DNA from 4 places in the Pantoea brenneri genome. Region 1 is predicted to be linked to each of the others. Evidence: predicted binding sites of a transcription regulator. Region 1 holds the regulator's gene; each other region holds the start of a gene.
The links. The regulator Fur, encoded in region 1, represses iron uptake genes when iron is present. The targets are predictions, from matches to a motif close to ATAATAATGAGAACNACTATCAA.
Positions count from the first base shown of each region.

Region 2: fes (enterochelin esterase) is a predicted target of Fur. The motif match lies at 2,394-2,416, and genes of this name have one in related genera.
Region 3: AABB92_RS14465 (isochorismate synthase) is a predicted target of Fur. The motif match lies at 2,029-2,051, and genes of this name have one in related genera.
Region 4: efeU (iron uptake transporter permease EfeU) is a predicted target of Fur. The motif match lies at 2,199-2,221, and genes of this name have one in related genera.

Region 1 covers NZ_JBCGBG010000001.1:1,949,704-1,954,436, reverse strand. Annotated here, with positions in the region: gene glnS (glutamine--tRNA ligase) at 1-803, shown strand, start outside; gene AABB92_RS09170 (hypothetical protein) at 1,037-1,432, shown strand; gene fur (ferric iron uptake transcriptional regulator) at 1,504-1,947, opposite strand; gene fldA (flavodoxin FldA) at 2,300-2,830, opposite strand; gene ybfE (LexA regulated protein) at 2,963-3,238, opposite strand; gene ybfF (esterase) at 3,404-4,168, opposite strand; gene seqA (replication initiation negative regulator SeqA) at 4,419-4,733, shown strand, end outside.
Region 2 covers NZ_JBCGBG010000003.1:191,724-196,456, reverse strand. Annotated here, with positions in the region: gene AABB92_RS14510 (TonB-dependent siderophore receptor) at 1-2,208, opposite strand, end outside; gene fes (enterochelin esterase) at 2,461-3,678, shown strand; gene AABB92_RS14500 (MbtH family protein) at 3,782-4,009, shown strand; gene AABB92_RS14495 (non-ribosomal peptide synthetase) at 4,002-4,733, shown strand, end outside.
Region 3 covers NZ_JBCGBG010000003.1:180,546-185,278, reverse strand. Annotated here, with positions in the region: gene entS (enterobactin transporter EntS) at 1-947, shown strand, start outside; gene fepB (Fe2+-enterobactin ABC transporter substrate-binding protein) at 942-1,901, opposite strand; gene AABB92_RS14465 (isochorismate synthase) at 2,079-3,257, shown strand; gene AABB92_RS14460 ((2,3-dihydroxybenzoyl)adenylate synthase) at 3,268-4,733, shown strand, end outside.
Region 4 covers NZ_JBCGBG010000001.1:770,397-775,129, forward strand. Annotated here, with positions in the region: gene putA (trifunctional transcriptional regulator/proline dehydrogenase/L-glutamate gamma-semialdehyde dehydrogenase) at 1-146, opposite strand, end outside; gene putP (sodium/proline symporter PutP) at 595-2,079, shown strand; gene efeU (iron uptake transporter permease EfeU) at 2,273-3,100, shown strand; gene efeO (iron uptake system protein EfeO) at 3,153-4,268, shown strand; gene efeB (iron uptake transporter deferrochelatase/peroxidase subunit) at 4,271-4,733, shown strand, end outside.

The DNA of each region.
Region 1 (4,733 bases):
CGCGCATGCTGACCGTTTCTGGCTTACGCCGTCGCGGTTACACTGCCGCGTCAATCCGCGAGTTCTGCCGCCGTATTGGCGTCACCAAGCAGGACAATATTGTGGAAATGGCGTCGCTGGAATCGTGCATCCGTGACGATCTTAATGAGAATGCGCCACGTGCTATGGCGGTGCTCGATCCACTGAAAGTCGTAATCGAAAATCTGCCGGCTGGCCATCACGAAAGCATCACCATGCCTAACCATCCGTCTAAACCGGAGATGGGCACGCGTGAAGTGCCTTTCAGCCGTGAGATCTGGATCGACCGGGCGGATTTCCGTGAAGAGGCCAACAAGCAGTATAAGCGTCTGGTGCTGGGCAAAGAAGTTCGCCTGCGCAACGCCTACGTGATCCGTGCTGAGCGGGTGGCAAAAGATGAAGACGGCAACATCACCTGCATCTACTGCACTAGCGATGTTGATACCCTGAGTAAAGATCCTGCTGATGGCCGCAAGGTCAAAGGCGTGATCCATTGGGTGTCGGCAGAACACGCGCAGCCAGCCGAGTTCCGCCTGTATGATCGCCTGTTCAGCGTGCCAAATCCGGGTGCAGCCGACGATTTTCTGTCGGTGATCAATCCAGACTCGCTGACCATCAAACAGGGCTTTGTTGAGCCAGGCCTGCGCGATGTGGAAGCCACCACGCCGTACCAGTTTGAGCGTGAAGGTTACTTCTGCGCGGACAGCGTCTATTCGAAGCCGTCACAGCTGGTGTTTAACCGCACCGTTGGCTTACGCGATACCTGGACTAAAGCCGGCGAATAATCGTTGGTGCTGACCTGATAAAATGACAAAAGGGCGACTTATCGCCCTTTTTTATTGTCCTGATTTTTGCCATCACCGAGGTTTATTCTGCAAGCCTTTTTCAGCGATTGTTACGAAGTTGTGAGAGAAATCTGAGTTTAAAAAAATTAATCAATTACCAGATGTGAATTATCCGCTTTCAGGTAGGCTATGCCCTCACAGACATAGCTCAGCGAGTGATATAAGGAAAAAAAATGACCGTTCTCGCCCAGGAAGCCAAACACAGTGTCGTCGTTTTACATCAACTTATTGAACGTATTTTCAATCAACCTGCCGGCTCTGATGACAGTTTCGAGCTGATGATGTCCTATTTTCATCCCGATTTTCGCATGGTTACCCCGCGCGGAACTCAGCTGAACCTGAATGAAGTGGAAGATCTTTTCCGTCAGCTACAGGGCCAGCGGGAAGGGATGCGTATCGCAACCTGCGAGCACGTGGTCATTTCCCATCAGGAGAAAGAGGTCACCGTACAGTACCGGGAGATGCAGATGCTGAACGGCAATAATCAGAGCCGCATCGCACTGGCGATTCTGGATTACAGTACCTCGATTCCGCGCTGGCGTTATCTGCAGGAAACGCTGGTTGCCTGAGCCGACAGCGAAAAAAGAACAAAAAAAAACCGGTGAATTCACCGGTTTTTTTATTTCAGCCTGCGTCAGACTTACTGATCGTGCAGCGTCTCATCTTCACGGCAGTCGCCCAGTGCACAGTGACCATACAGATAGAGACTGTGGTTGGTCAGCTTGATGCCGTGGCGGGTGGCGATTTCGCGCTGACGGGTTTCAATCGACTCGTCGCTGAACTCAATCACTTTACCGCAGTCCAGGCAGATCAGGTGATCGTGATGATGCTGCTGGGTCAGCTCAAACACCGACTTGCCGCCTTCAAAATTGTGACGGGTCACGATACCGGCATCATCGAACTGGTTCAGCACGCGGTAAACGGTGGCCAGACCAATCTCTTCGCCGATGTCGATCAGGCGTTTGTACAAATCTTCCGCGCTGACGTGATGGCACTCAGGTTCCTGAAGCACTTCCAGAATTTTCAGTCTGGGCAGCGTGACTTTCAGGCCAGCCTTCTTTAATGCGGTATTGTTGTCAGTCATGCGGATTTTGTCCTGTTACTTATATTCACTTTTGTGGCGCTTGGCCTTGAATGTCGATCTATACCCATTCTCATTTGCGTCTCATTATAGAACTGATGCAGTGAAATGAAAACCGAGGGGAGTGCCTAAATCACCATGGGCTGTATGGGATACGTCACCGAGCCGGGGAGGATTTCTGCAGGAGTCTGTTAACATTTCGCTTAGTCCTATCTGCTGCCAGAGAAAATAAGCGGAAGATCGATGCGGGTATTCTACAGATTAAACGAAGAAAGTTAAAAAAATGTGGCTATTATTTCTATAGGAATTTCCGTTGCCTCAATGTGAGCTGGCGCTCACATTGAGTCGGCTACCCTCAGGCTTCGAGGATCTCTTTGAGCTGCAGTTCATCAAAAATCTGCTTAACCCATTTCTCGACGCGCGCATTGGTCAGCTCTGGCTGACGATCTTCGTCAATCGCCAGGCCGAGGAAGTGGGTATCGTCAGCCAGGCCTTTTGACGCTTCGAAGTGATAGCCTTCGGTCGGCCAGTGGCCCACGATCACTGCGCCGTGCGGCTCAATGATGTCGCGGATGGTGCCCATCGCATCACAGAAATACTCGGCATAATCTTCCTGATCGCCGCAGCCGAACAGGGCAACCAGCTTGCCGTTAAAATCGATCTCTTCCAGCGTCGGGAAAAAGTCATCCCAGTCGCACTGCGCTTCACCGTAATACCAGGTCGGAATACCCAGCAGCAGGATGTCAAACGCTTCCAGATCTTCTTTAGTGCTTTTCGCGATGTCGTGGACTTCTGCAACGTCTTTACCCAGCTGTTTCTGGATCATTTTTGCAATGTTTTCGGTGTTGCCGGTATCGCTGCCAAAGAAGATGCCTACGAGTGCCATGAGTAAAATAACCTCTTAAATCCTGATGATGAGATGTGTGCCGCAGCACATTTCAGCGAATAATAGCAGACGAGACAAACCCGCGGAACGGTTAAAGCCTCGACATTTGCCTCTGCGTGCGTTTTGCCCGCATTAATCCAGTTTGAGTTGCGCCAGCAGCATTTGTTCAATCAATTCGCTACGGCTGAGATTGCGCTGTTCTGCCAGCATATTGAGCGCTTCGACGGCTTCACTGTTCATTTTCAGTTCGACACGACGAAGCCCGCGCCCTTTGTCACGTTTCAGTTGATTGCGCTTATTGATGCGCAGCTGTTCATCACGCGAAAGCGGACTGGTTTTGGGTCGACCAGGGCGGCGCTCATCAGCAAACAGATCGAGCGTCGTGCGGTCAGTGTGTTCTTTTGCCATGGCTTAGTGAAACTGAATGTGCGGGCGCCAGACGCTCGCCGCGCAGATTATAAATTATTGGCCGTTACCGCGGCAAAATGACCGGCGGCAAAATTTTAGCGCGCCATCATACTCCACGCTAACTCCGGACGCCAATCCTAAACATTTGCCGCCAGGTATTTGCTTTTAAAGCGCAAAAAAGCGACGGACGCTGCGTAATACGGCATCAGGTTTTTCGGCGTGCACCCAGTGTCCCGCGCCGCTGATCACATGCGCATGAGCCGCCGGGAACTGCGTAATCAACGCCTCGCGGTACTGATTATCCAGGTAGCTGGAGTCACCGCCGCGAATAAACAGCGCCGGATGCGGCCAGGCGGGAACCGGCTGCCAGCCAGAAATGGTGGTGTAGTTGTCCCACAATACCGGCACGTTGAAGCGCCATTCACCCTGCTGGAAAGATTTCAGCAGGAACTGAATCACACCCTCTTCATCAAGCAGGCCACGCATCACCTGCGCGGCTTCACTGCGGGAAGTCACGCCCGCTTCCGTTACCGCGCGGATCGCCGCGAAAATGGTGTCGTGGCGGCGGGTCTGATAATCCACCGGCGCAATATCGATCATCACCAGACGTTCGATACGATCTGCCGCCAGCGCACTCATGGTCATGGCAATTTTGCCGCCCATCGAATGACCGATTACCGCCACCCGATCGATGCCGTGCGCATCCAGCGTCTCTAACATATCCTGTGCCATCACAGCGTAGTTCATCTGATCGGATCGCGGTGATAATCCATGGTTGCGGACATCAACCTGCAGTACCGGCGCGGCATCTTTTAACCCGCGAGCCAGCACGCCAAGGTTATCCAGCGTTCCGAACAGGCCGTGGATCAGCAGGATGGGCAGGGAATCAGTCGGGGATTGTTCAGTTTGCAGACGGGCGTTCAAAATCATGGCAAAGTTCTTAAGTTTGAGACCTAAGCTTAGGTTATCATGGATTCACCTTTTCAGGCGCGCCGGTTCCGGCGGCATTAGGACATATTCTGACTTTTGCCCGTAAACCGTTTGATTGCTAACAACCCGCCTGAATTTAACTTTATAATCCTCATGTTAGAACCCGCTCACCCTTCGAATCGCCAAACTTTGCTTAGGGCTTTTCAGGAAACAAGTGGTTCTGTCATGAGAAAGAACCGTACGGAATAAGATGAAAACGATCGAAGTTGACGAAGAGCTCTACCGTTATATTGCCAGCCACACGCAACACATTGGTGAAAGCGCATCCGACATTCTGCGTCGTATGCTGAAGTTCACGGCCGGTCAGACAGCACCTGCTGCGCCGGCACAAAATGCAGCGTCCGGTGCGGCGAAAGAGACTCAGCCTGCCGTGGCTGGCTCACGTCCGCAGGATCGGGTACGCGCGATGCGTGAACTGATGCTTTCTGATGAATATGCGGAGCAGAAGCGGGCGGTTAATCGCTTTATGCTAATCTTGTCAACGCTCTATCGTCTTGATACCGCA
Region 2 (4,733 bases), on a different contig from region 1:
GTTAGCACCGGCACCGTACAAATACGCGCCGGTAGTGGCGTTACCGGTGGTCTGCGCATTGCCTTCGCGGAAGTGGCGCTTATCGAACAGATTGTCGATCCCCACAGTGACGCTGGCATATTTGTTGACGTCATAGGTACCGCTCATGCCGACCACTGAGTATGGACTGACCTCATCGGTGGCGCTGCCCGTGACCGGATTGCCTTTATAGTCATACTTTTTCGGCACCTGTTTGCCGTACCAGGTCAGCGTGGTTTGCAGTGACAGATCCTGTGTCGCCTGCCAGCTCAGCGTCGAGTTCAGGGTGTATTCCGGGATAACCGACAGGCGATCGCCGGTCTCTTTGTTTTTACTCTGCAGCATGTAGGTGAAGTTATTGTTCCAGCTTACGCTGTCTGAGAATGGCACGTTAACCGTCCCTTCCAGCCCTTCCACCACCGCTTTCGGCACGTTTTCCCACTTATAGATGTCGGTTTTACCGTTCGAGGCGGTACCGGTTGGCAGCGTGCCTGCCTCAATCTTATTGCGGTAATCATTGCGGAACCAGGTCAGACCGGCCTGATAACCCTCATGTTTCCACTCCAGCCCCACCTCTTTGTTGATGCTGTTTTCCGCTTTCAAATCGTCGTTGCCCATCAGATAACAGGCACCGGCGCTAGAGGCGCAGCCCTGGCCGTTACTGTAAAGCAGATAGTTCGGGTTGGTCTGATACAGGCTCGGCGCTTTGTAGGCGCGGGCGATGCCCATTTTCAGCGTGAAGTCATCGCCTAATCCCTGTGACAGGTTGAGCGACGGGCTCCAGTTGTTACCTGCGATGGAGTGATGATCGAAACGCAGGCCTGGCGTCAGCATGGTGCTGTCAGTCAGTTCAATGTTGTCTTCAGCAAACAGTGAGAAGATTTCAGCCTGAGAATAGGGGCTGCGACCGGTGGTGGCGATGCCCGGAATGGAACCGTAGCTGGCCGCCTGAGTGGTCGATGACGGATCCTTCATCCGCTGCTGGTTCCACTCGGTGCCGAGGGTAGCCGTCTGATTGACCAGCCATTCAAACGGAATACTGACCTCACTGTGCAGCAGCACATCGTCCAGCTGAATGGTGTTGAAGTCGCTGTTGGAGAAGATCCCTTCGGTGCCGCCCGCCAGCCCTTCATTCAGGCGCGAGTTGCGGGTGTTCTCATATTGCGCATAGGTATTGGTACTGATGCCATTATCCCAGGCGCCGGTCCACTTCAGCGAGAAGCTCTGCCGATAAAGGCGATTGGTTTCATCACCATATTTGCTTTTCACCAGCGCGTTGGTGTTGGTGTTCTGTGTATCACCGGCATACAGGTTGCCCTGCCGACTGTAACCGGCGCCAAACTCCAGTGCCTGCATTGGCGCAAAAGCCCAGCGCAGTAAGGCATGAACATCTTTATTGACCGAGCCTTCACGGCCGGCCGGATAGGAGCCGGCATAGGTACCGGTTCGCTGGGCAGCATGTCCTTCATTAATGTCGTACGCATCGGCCTGAGTTTTTGCCAGCCCGCCATACAGCCGGAAGCTGAAATCGTCGCCTAACGGCCCTTCGAGGCTAAAGTTAGTGCGTCGGGTTGCGCCTTCATCTTTATGCTGCGGCACGTTGTAGTAGGCGCTCCACGAGCCGTGCCACTGATTATCCAGCTCTTTTTTGGTGATGATATTTACCACCCCGCCAGCAGCACCATTACCGTAACGGGCCGCCGCCGGACCACGGATCACTTCAATATGATCAATCATCTCAGGCGGAACCCAGTTGCTGTCGCCGCGCGTATCACGCTCGCCACGCCAGCCCAGACGCACCGAGTTGCGGCTGGTCACCGGCAAGCCATCAACGAGGATCAGGGTGTTTTCCGGCCCCATGCCGCGGATATCGATCTGACGGTTATTACCGCGCTGGCCGCTGGTGGAGTTACCGGTCAGGTTAACGCCGGGCATGGTACGAATGATTTCAGAGACGTCGCGAGCAGGCGGATGTTTTTTGATTTCGTCGGCGGTGATGGTCGACACACCGGGTGCCTGAAGCGTTTGCTCGGCGGCGGTCACCATCATGGTGCTGTCGCTGGCGGTATCGGATGAGTTGCTGGTGATGCCCGGATCAGTAGCGGCAGCTACTGATCCGGTAGAAATGAGAGAGGTGGTGACGCCAAGTTCAATCATAATGGCTAACGAAAGCCGGGATAACTTTTTCATTTTTTTATTCCTGGATTGCCAGCGATAGGCCACTGCCGGCGCGCCGGTGAAAAGGTAAGTACCTTGCCTGCAACGCATTCCAGTTCTCTCCGGACCATCTTCAACAGACCCTCGTCCCGGTCTGAAGCCCGATACGGCAGAGAGGATGCGCGCGCTCCCTGTAGAGCGGAAACACCCTATTGCAAATGAAAATAATTATCAATAGTATTATTCATAACATGCATCACCCTAATCAAGTGTAGTGATCGACTGATGGCGCGTATGACGTGGTTAAATGAAGTGACCGGCAGTGACGCCTGGTGGCAACAGCAGCAGCAACAGGGCATTCCCTTGATTGAGCCCGGCGAAGAGGGAACCTGTCAGGTCACCTTCTTCTGGCGTGATCCCCACGGCGATGAGTCCCACTCGGCGATCCGTCGCGTCTGGATCAACATCACCGGCGTGACCGATCACCATCAGTCCGCCGCCCCCTCCTCCTTAACACGCGTTCCCCATACCGATGTCTGGTGGTGGCAAACCACCCTGCCCGCTGACTGGCGCGGCAGCTACTGTCTGATACCCGATCGCCAGGCAGAGAAATTTGACGGCCAGACTGATATGCAGACGCTGCGTCAATGGTGGAGCGGTAAATTCCCGTCAGCGCAGGCGGACCCGCTCAACCCATTGCGCGGCTGGGCCGGCGGACGCGGCATGCCGGTATCACCGCTGCACCTGCCGCAGGCGCCCGATCAGTCGTTGTGGCACGAGGTCGATCGCGGCCAGCCGGCGGCTATCCCGCTGCAACCGCTGCTGTGGCGCAGCGAAAGACTGGGTAATCAGCGCACGGTGTGGCTTTACTGCAGTGGCGAGGCCTCTTCCGCCGCACGTCCGCTGGCGTTATTGCTGGATGGACAGTTCTGGGCGCAGACCATGCCGATTGCTGGTCCGCTGCGGCAGCTCACCGCCGCAGGCGAACTGCCACCGGCGGTCTATGCGATGATCGACATTATCGACCGGGAACACCGCAGCCGGGAGCTGACCTGTAATCCTGAATTCTGGCTGGCGGTGCAGCACGAACTCCTGCCGCTGATTCAGCAAACCGTCGCCTGCCGGGTGCAGGGCGACAGCACGCTGGTGGCGGGACAGAGTTTTGGCGGACTTTCCGCAGCTTACGCCACCTTAAGCTGGCCAGAGACCTTTGGTGCCGCCATCAGCCTTTCCGGCTCCTTCTGGTGGCCGGCGCGCGGTAACCCCAACGGCTGGCTACCGCAACAACTACAACAAGGTTTGCTGCAGGCGCCGCCGCGCCGCTTTTATCTCGAAGCTGGACGGCGTGAGCGGCTGATTCTGGCAGCGAATCAACAATTTGAGCGTGAATTAATCGCGGCCGGGCATCAGGTTAGCTATCAACCGTCTGAAGGCGGTCACGACGCGCTCTGCTGGCGCGGCGGCCTGCTGGCCGGATTAAAAGCAATGTGGCAATACCCGTAATTCGCTTATCGGCCCTCTTTCACGCCCGAGGTCGCTCGCGGTCAGCGGCGGCGCGCAGCATGAGGGCGATATCTCGCCTGGATATCACGGGCAGGAGACCAATATGCAACATCTCAATCCGTTCGACGATCCGCAGCAGGATTGTCATGTACTGATCAATAACCAGCAACAGTACAGTTTATGGCCCGCCTTCCGGGCGATTCCGTCTGGCTGGCAGCCGGTATTTGGTCCCCAGCCACAGGCGATCTGCCTCAGCTGGCTGAATGAAAACTGGCACGATATTCGTCCGGTCACCGCCAGCGCTAGCACCAGCCGGAGCGACGATGTCTGAGATCATCATGAACCCGAACCTGACTGAACAGAAAACGTTGCCGCTGGTTGCCGCTCAGCCCGGCATCTGGATCGCAGACCAGTTATCCCCGCACGCTAATGCTTACGCGGTGGCGCATTTTGTTGAACTGCGCGGCGCGCTCAACAGCACGCTGCTGGCCAAAGCAATCGTTGCCGGCATGCAGGAAGCGGATACGCTGAATATGGCGTTTGGCGAGCAGGACGGTGAACCACAGCAGTGGTCTGCACCGCAGCGCTTTGCTACGCCGCAGGTGATTGACCTGCGCAATTCAGCCGATCCGGTCGCCGCGGCTCGTGCGCTGATGCAGCAGGATATGTCTGGTGACCTGCGGGTGATAAGCGGCGCACCGCTGTACCACCACCGCCTGTTGCGGCTGGGTGATGAGCACTGGTACTGGTATCAGCGTTATCATCATCTGGTGGTCGATGGCTTCAGCTTTACCGCCCTGACTCGCCGTATTGCCAATCTTTATAGCGCCTGGCAGCGTGATGAAACGCCCGAGCCGACGCCCTTTACGCCGTTCAGCGAGGTGGTCGAAGAGTACCAGCGCTACCAGCAATCTGCTGGCTGGCAGCGTGATGCACAGTTCTGGCGCGAAAAAGGCGCGCAGCTTCCCGCGCCTGCGTCGCTCTCCGACCAGCCGCTGGCGGGCCAGAGTGCCAGTACCGATCTGCTGCGCCATCGCTTTGCGCTGGACAGCAAT
Region 3 (4,733 bases), on a different contig from region 1:
ATGCCCTGCTGCCCGCGCCCTCGGTGATCGCGGTGTTTGTGCTGGGCCTGTGGGATGGCTTTTTTGGCGCGATTGGCGTCACCGCGCTACTGGCCGCCACCCCGGCGCTGGTGGGGCGCGAAAATATCATGAAAGCGGGCGCTATCACCATGCTGACGGTCCGCTTTGGTGCGATCCTGTCGCCGGCGATTGCCGGACTGGTGATCGCCCATGCTGGCGTGGTCTGGAACTACGGTCTGGCGGCGATCGGCACCTTACTGACGGTGCTCACCCTGCTGCGACTGCCAACGCTTGCCCCGCCACCACAACCGCGTGAACATCCGCTGACCGCGTTATCCGCCGGGATCGGGTTTCTGTTCGCCAGCCCGATCGTCGGCATGGCCGCGCTGGTTGGCGCGCTGGTGACCTTAGCCAGTGCGGTGCGGGTACTCTACCCGGCGCTGGCTCCGCACTGGCAGGTCGGGCTGGAGCAACTGGGGCTGATGTATGCCGCCGTGCCACTCGGGGCGGCGGTCGGTGCCTTAACCAGCGGCCGGCTGGCACAGTCGTCGCAGCCGGGTCGATTGATCCTGGCCAGCGCCATTGCCGCCTTTGTGGCGCTGGGCCTGTTCAGCCTGATGCCGTGGTTCAGCCTGAGTCTGGTCTGCCTCGCCGCGTTTGGTTATTTCAGTGCTATCAACAGCCTGGTGCAATATGCCCTGATCCAGACGCTAACGCCGGATGCGCTGCTTGGGCGGATCAACAGCCTGTGGACGGCGCAGAATGTTACCGGTGATGCGCTTGGCGCGGCGATGATCGGGGCGATGGGGTCACTGTTGCTGCCGCAGCAGGCGGCAGGCCTGCTGGGTCTGGCCGCCACCGTGCTGGGCGTTGTGATGTGGCTGCTGATGGCGCGTTTGCGCCGTTATCAACCGCCTGCACATGGGCAGGCGGAAACAGCATCATGATTTAGCGAACAGCGCCTCCAGCCGGTTCAGCAGATTGGTGGCGCTGTAGTAATCCAGACGGAAGGTATCCAGCCCCAGCGCATAGACCGCTTTGCTACGCACCGCGGGCGTCTGGGCCAGGAAAGGATTCTTCATCACCTGCTCTGCTGTTTGCGGCTCGGCGGCAAACAGCAGATACGAGTGGCCATTCAGCCCGGCGGCCAGATTTTCCCCTGACAGCTGAATAATGTCTTTACGCTGCCCCATGCTGTGACCATGCTGCATGTCGGCAGGTGGCGTAGCCAGGGTGAACCCCAGCTGCTGCAGCAATTTGCCCTGCCCGGATGCCTCAGTCCACAGATTAACTGCGCGACCGTCGCCGTTCCAGACCATGGCGGAGACCGGCTGCGGCGGCAGCGTCAGCGCTGAGCGGAGCGCTTTTTCACGTGCATCGAATGCGCTTACCCGGGCAGCGGCTTGTGCTTCATGGCCGGTTGCTTCACCCAGCAGCGTTACCAGCTGCTGCCAGCTTTTATCGTCGTAGTTGATCACCAGCACCGGCGCGATGGCGGACAGCTGATCGACCAGTTTGATCGCTGAGTCATTGCCGGTGGCACTGACCACAATCAGGTCCGGCGCTTCCGCCGCAATCGCTTCGGCACTCGGCTCGCCAATATAAAGGCGTTTTACGCCGCGCTGTTTTGCCACCTCACCCCACTGACGGAAGAAACCCTGCCCATCGGCCAGCCGGCTGTTGGGTGCCGTTGCGCCGCTGGCGATCACCGGCGCATCTATCGCCAGAAGCGAACCGGTCAGGGTGACGCTGGTCGAGACAATGCGGGTCGGCGCCTGGGATAACGTCACACTGCCTTTTGCGCCCGCCACCGTGCGCGGCCAGCCGTTCTGTGCCGTCGCCGCGAAACTGATACAGAAGAAAAACAGCGCTATCGCCGCCTTTACACCACGTTTAGTCATAAATTTCAGTCCACTTTTATACTGGCTATTTGCCCTGCTGTTTGTGCTGATTTAGCAGGAAAACGCAGCCGAAACACCGCGTATTTATTGACACTTCCGGCTAATCAACGTAGGTTACTGGGCCACAATACAAATGATAATCATTATTAATTATCTTATCATTTATAGGTGAAAATTATGGTGGAATCGTTGACGTTTGAACATCCCTTGTTGCAGGATTTCTCCGCGTTGTGCCGCGGCTTCCTGTTTACTTCTCCCTGGAAAAGCCTGACCACGCAGGGCTGCTTCACCACGCTGACCACCCCGGTAACTGCGGGTGATGTGCTGACAGGGGATTTTCAGCAACAATTGCAGCACCATTTCGCCTCAGCCAGAAAACAGGGCATTACCCACCCTATTCTGGTCGGCGCGATCCCGTTTGACGTCAATCAGCCATCGGCGCTGTTTATCCCCGAATCGTATCAGACCTTTAACCGCGCCGATCTGCATGCGGTCACCTCACCGCCCGACTCTGCCTTGCCGCAGGTGCGTCGCCGTACGGCGGTGCCGGATCATGACATTTTCACCGATATGGTGGCGCAGGCGGTAGCCGCAACGCAGCGTGGCGATCTGGATAAAGTGGTGCTGTCGCGACTGATGGATATCACCGCTGAACAGCCGGTGGATACCGCGGCGCTGATGCAGCGCATCGTGGCGCAGAACCCTAACAGCTATCACTTTCATCTGCCGCTGCCGGAAGGGGGTTCGCTGGTCGGGGCCAGCCCGGAATTAATGATCCGCAAACAGGGTCGGGATTTCAGCTCCTGTCCGCTGGCCGGATCGGCCCGCCGTGATGCCGATCCGATCCGTGACCAGGCCGCAGGCCAGAGCCTGATGCGCTCGGATAAAGATCGCCATGAACATAAGCTGGTGACCGATGCGATGCGCCACACGCTGCAACCGCGCAGCCGGACGCTGTCGGTGCCGGAGGTGCCGTCGCTGATCACCACCGCAACCTTATGGCATCTCGCCACTCTGATTGAGGGTGAAGTGCTCGACCCACGCGAAAATGCACTGTCGCTGGCCTGCCTGCTGCATCCGACGCCGGCACTGAGCGGCTTCCCGCATCAGCGCGCCCAGCAGCTGATACAGCAACTCGAACCGTTTGAGCGTCAGCTGTTTGGCGGCATCGTCGGCTGGTGCGATGACCAGGGCAATGGCGAATGGGTTGTGACGATTCGCTGCGGCACGGTCAATGGGCCACGCGTGCGGCTGTTTGCTGGCGCGGGTATCGTTGCTGACTCACAACCAGAATCAGAATGGCGTGAAACTGGCGTCAAACTTGACACCATGCTTCGCGCTTTTGGACTGCAATAAAGGAACCTGTATGACCATTTCCTACAGCCGCTGGCCTGACGATCTGGCCGCGCGTTACCGCGAAAAAGGCTACTGGCTGGATTTGCCGATGACCGATATCCTCGAACGCCACCAACAGAGCGACAGCGTGGCGGTGATTGATGGCGATCGGCAGTTCAGCTATCGTCAGCTGGCCCGCTTAAGTGACAACCTGGCGGCGGCGTTGCAGCGTCGTGGCCTCAAACCGGGTGATACCGCGCTGGTGCAGCTCGGCAACGTGGCCGAATTTTACCTGACGCTGTTTGCGCTGTTTAAAATTGGCGTCGCGCCGGTTAATGCGCTGTTCAGCCATCAGCGTACTGAGCTGACGGCTTACGCCAGCCAGATTGCGCCCCGCCTGCTGATTGCCGATCGCAGCCATACGCTGTTTGCCGATGACAGTTTTATCAGCCAGCTGTGCCGCGATCATGACTCGCTGCAGCAGGTGATCCTGCGCGGTGACGGTCAGGCTGAAAACAGCCTTGAGGCGCTGCTGGCGGAAACGGCGGGCGATTTCGTTGCTACGCCGACCGCCGGTGATGAAGTGGCCTTTTTCCAGCTTTCAGGCGGCAGCACCGGCACGCCGAAACTGATCCCGCGCACCCATAACGACTACTATTACAGCATCCGCGAAAGTGACGTTATCTGTGGAGTGACTGCCGACACCCGTTATCTGATCGCCCTGCCCGCTGCGCATAATTTTCCGATGAGCTCACCGGGCGCACTGGGGGTCTTCTACGCGGGCGGACAGGTTATTCTGGCGGCCGATCCCAGCGCTACGCTCTGCTTCCCGCTGATTGAAAAGCATCAGGTAACCGATACCGGTCTGGTCCCGCCAGCCGTCAGTCTGTGGCTGCAGGCGATTCAGGAATGGGGCAGCAATGCCGCACTGGCTTCGCTGCAACGCATTCAGGTCGGTGGCGCGAAGCTGGGCGAAACCCTGGCGGCGCGCATTCAGTCAGAGATAGGCTGCAAACTGCAGCAGGTGTTCGGCATGGCTGAAGGTCTGGTGAACTACACCCGGCTCGATGATGATGAAACCACCATTCTGACCACGCAGGGCCGCCCGATCTCGCCGGATGATGAAGTGTGGGTGGCCGATGAACAGGGCAATCCGCTGCCGACCGGCGCCATTGGCCGTCTGATGACGCGCGGACCTTATACCTTCCGCGGCTACTACAACAGCCCGGAACATAATGCCGCCAGCTTCGATTCACAGGGCTTTTACTGCTCTGGCGATCTGATTGAGATCACCCCGCAGGGCAACATCATTGTTCAGGGGCGTGAGAAAGATCAGATCAACCGCGGGGGCGAAAAGATCGCGGCGGAAGAGATCGAGAACCTGCTGCAACGCCATCCTGATGTGATCCACGCAGCACTGGTGTCGATGAACGATGAGCTGATGGGTGAGAAGAGCTGCGCCTTTATCGTGGCCCGTCAGCCGGTGAAACCGGTGGC
Region 4 (4,733 bases), 1.2 Mb from region 1:
GAATCGCCCGACTCAAGCTGGCCGAGGTAGTTAAAGATCGCCTGTTTAATCAGCCAGTGTGGCGTGCGATCGATACGCTGCGCAGCCAGTTTGATGCGCTCACGTGTCGCGTCATCCAGTTTTACCCCCATGGTGGTTGTACCCATGACTCCAGTGCTCCTTATAGTGGTTCGATACGGCGTGGCTGCACTATCACTTAAGTTGCAACTTTGTGCAACCGTGTTAAATGTGAGCCAGTTAACACCCTTTTAACGCCGTCAATTGTTAATTTTTGCAATGCGGCACGGATATTGCTGCAAGATCCTCGCCAACCTGACGGGCCTGGCAACGCGCGGTTTATGTGAGGTTGCGCCGGGTTGCAACCGACGTTATGTGAGCGAGTGCAACCTCTGAACACTTTTTCGCAATCGGTTAGTGAAATCGCTGTAACGCCTGTGTTAAATCCATTGTGCGCCGAACGCCTTTCCGGCAGGATACCGCGCCGCAGGGAAATGGCTAACGCCCTGACGAGGATAATCGGTCCGTTTTGCCCCGTTCCGGCAAGCAGGCAGCTGGCGATTTCTCTGGGATATCAAATAATAAGTGGAGAGACAGATGAGTCTAAGTACACCGATGCTGGTGACCTTTGTAGTTTATATTCTTGGGATGGTGCTGATTGGTTTTGTGGCATACCGCTCAACCAAAAACTTTGATGACTATATCCTCGGCGGCCGCAGTCTCGGCAGCGTGGTTACGGCGCTGTCTGCCGGTGCGTCAGACATGAGCGGCTGGCTGCTGATGGGATTACCCGGTGCCATTTTCATCTCCGGCATCTCCGAGAGCTGGATTGCCATCGGCCTGACGATTGGTGCCTGGCTGAACTGGAAAATTGTTGCCGGTCGCCTGCGGGTACAGACTGAGCATCACAATAACGCGCTGACGCTGCCGGACTTTTTCACCAGCCGCTTTGAAGATCACAGTAAAATCCTGCGCATCATTTCTGCCATCGTGATCCTGGTGTTCTTCACCATCTATTGTGCTTCTGGCGTGGTGGCTGGCGCACGTTTGTTCGAAAGCACCTTTGGGATGAGTTACCAGACGGCGCTGTGGGCGGGCGCAGCCGCGACCATCCTCTACACCCTGGTTGGCGGTTTCCTCGCGGTGAGCTGGACTGACACGGTGCAGGCCAGCCTGATGATTTTTGCGCTGATTCTGACGCCGGTGTTTGTCATCATCGCGGTCGGCGGCTGGTCTGACTCCATGGCCGTGATTGAAGCGAAAAGCCTCGAAAACCTCGACATGCTGAAAGGTCTGAACTTTGTCGCGGTGATTTCACTGCTTGGCTGGGGACTGGGCTATTTTGGTCAGCCGCATATCCTGGCGCGCTTTATGGCGGCCGACTCCCACCGTTCAATCCGCACCGCACGCCGTATCGGTATGACCTGGATGATCCTCTGCCTGGCCGGTGCGGTCGGCGTGGGCTTCTTCGGTATCGCTTATTTCCAGAACAACCCGACCCTGGCGGCGGGCGTCAATGACAACGCGGAGCGGGTGTTTATCGAACTGGCGCGTATCCTGTTTAACCCGTGGGTGGCCGGTATTCTGCTGTCAGCGATTCTGGCGGCGGTGATGTCGACCCTGAGCTGCCAACTGCTGGTCTGCTCCAGCGCCCTGACTGAAGATCTGTATAAAGGTTTGCTGCGAAAAAACGCCAGCCAGAAAGAGCTGGTGTGGGTCGGACGTCTGATGGTGCTGCTGGTGGCGTTAATCGCTATCGCGCTGGCGTCTAATCCGGAGAACCGGGTGCTGGGCCTGGTAAGCTACGCCTGGGCGGGCTTCGGGGCAGCGTTTGGTCCGGTGGTGCTGTTCGGGGTGTGCTGGAAGCGCATGAACCGCAACGGCGCGCTGGCGGGCATGATCATCGGCGCGTTAACCGTGCTGGTGTGGAAGCAATATGGCTGGCTCGGCCTGTATGAAATCATCCCGGGCTTCCTGTTCGCCAGCATCGCCATCGTGGTGTTCAGCCTGATGGGACGTGAACCTTCAGCCGAAGCACAGCAGCGTTTTGCCGCCGCGGAAGCGGAGTTCCAGACTAAATAACGCGCGCAGAGCGTAAAAAAGCCCGCCGGTTAATCGTGGCGGGCTTTTTTTTGTTACAAAGATAAACCACTCAAATGCGAAATTATCTCATCCGGCAACTTGTTTTTTTCGTGGCGATAATGATAATCGGTATCGTTTACATTTTACCTGATTTTACTTTTATTGACGCTGCTTAACATTCAAGAGGTTGGCGATGTTTGTTCCGTTTCTCATCATGCTGCGCGAAGGCTTAGAAGCCGCACTGATTGTCAGCCTGATAGCCAGCTACCTGAAGCGCACCCAGCGCACCCAATGGTTTCCTGCCATGTGGGCTGGGGTAGTAATCGCTGCGGCGCTCTGCCTCGGGCTCGGGCTGTTCATCAACGCCACCACCGGCGAGTTTCCGCAGAAACAGCAGGAACTGTTTGAAGGGCTGGTTGCGCTGGTCGCCGTGGTTATCCTCACCTCGATGGTGTTCTGGATGCGCAAAGTGGCGCGCAATATCAAAGTGGAGCTGGAGCAGGCGGTGGACCAGGCGCTGCAACGCTCAGGCCGCGGCGGACTGGCACTGGTGCTGATGGTGTTCCTGGCGGTGGCGCGCGAAGGGCTGGAGTCGGTGTTCTTCCTGCTGGCGGCCTTTACCCAGGATGTTGGCTACGCGCCGCCGATTGGTGCGGTGCTGGGGCTGGCGACCGCGGTGGTACTGGGCATGCTGCTTTACTGGGGCGGTATTCGCCTTAACATGGCCCATTTTTTCCGCTGGACCAGCATCTTTATCCTGTTTGTCGCGGCGGGGCTGGCGGCCGGGGCGATTCGGGCTTTCCATGAAGCAGGGCTATGGAATCGCTTTCAGGATGTGGCGTTTGATCTCAGCAACACCTTATCGACCCATTCGCTGTTCGGTACGCTGCTGGAAGGGGTACTTGGCTATCAGGAAGCCCCCAGCGTCAGCGAAGTGGTGGTCTGGGGCCTCTATCTGATCCCCGCTCTGATTCTGTTTTTTATGCCCGCGCGTCCTGCCGCGTCGGCCACTGTGCGCTAAGCCATTTATCGGGTGCGCCTGCCGCGCTCAACAACGTGATAGGGAAATAAACATGACAATGCGTTTCCGCCGCAAGGCACTGCTGGTTCCTTTGCTGGCAATCTCCGCCTCCGCTGCCGCCGCGGTGCCTCAGGTGACCGTCAGCGTTAACGACAAGCAGTGTGAACCGATGACCTTAACCGTTAAGGCCGGTAAAACTCAGTTCCTGATCAAGAACAACAGTCAGAAAGCGCTGGAGTGGGAGATCCTGAAAGGGGTGATGGTGGTTGAAGAGCGCGAGAACATCGCACCCGGATTCAGCCAGAAGCTGACCGCCAATCTGCAGCCAGGCGAATATGAGATGACCTGTGGCCTGCTGAGTAATCCGAAAGGCAAGCTGGTGGTTGAGGCCGGTGACGCCGCAGCGAAAAGCGCGCCGTCCGAGCGGATGCAGCTGGTCGGCCCGATCAGCGCCTACAAAGCCTATGTCACTGAGCAGGTGAATCAGCTGGTGAGTGGAACTCAGGCCTTTACCGATGCGGTTAAAGCTGGCGATGTTGAAAAAGCCAAAGCGCTGTTTGCCCCGACGCGTCAGTATTATGAGCGTATTGAGCCGATTGCTGAGCTGTTCTCCGATCTCGACGGCAGCATTGACGCCCGCGAAGATGATTATGAGAAGAAAGCGGAAGATCCAAAATTCACCGGTTTCCACCGGCTGGAAAAAGCGCTGTTTGCCGATCACAGCACCGAAGGGATGGCGGGTTACGCGGATCAGCTGAACAAAGACGTTAAAGATTTGCAGACCCGCATCAGCGAACTGGCTTTCCCGCCAGCCAAAGTGGTCGGTGGTGCGGCAGGGCTGATTGAAGAGGTCGCCTCCAGCAAAATTTCAGGTGAAGAAGATCGCTACAGCCGTACCGACCTGTGGGACTTCCAGGCCAACGTTGATGGTGCCCAGAAAATTGTTGAACTGCTGCGGCCGATGGTCAGTCAGGCTAACCCGCAGTTACTGGCAAAAATCGACGGCAACTTTAAGAAAGTGGATGCGATCCTGAGCAAATATCGCACCAAAACCGGTTTCGAATCGTATGAGAAACTGACCAGCGCCGATCGTAATGCGCTGAAAGGACCGATTACCGCCCTGGCGGAAGATCTTTCATTACTGCGTGGCACCCTGGGTCTGGATTAATCATGAGTCGTCAGGAAGATGACGCGCAGCCCGCGCGTCGTCGTTTATTAAAAGGTCTGGGCCTGCTGGGTGGGGCGGCCGCACTGGGTGGCGGTTGTCCGTTTCACGCGGCCGCCGCCGACAGCTTTTCACCGGGCACGGTAACGCCGCAGGCGCGGCAACAGGCGCAGCCATTTTATGGTCCGCATCAGGCGGGCATCGTGACGCCACAGCAGGCATCAATGATGCTGGTGGCGCTTGATCTGCTGAGCAGTGACAAAGCAGAGCTGGAGCGGCTGTTTCGTCTGCTGACCCAGCGCATCGCTTTTCTGACCGCTGGCGGTCCTGCGCCGCAGGTGACCAATCCGCGTCTGCCGCCGATGGACTCCGGCATTCTGGGTGCCACTATCGCCCCGGATAACCTGACAATTACCGTGTCAGTGGGGGATTCGCTGTTCGATGAACGTTTTGGTCTGGCACCACATA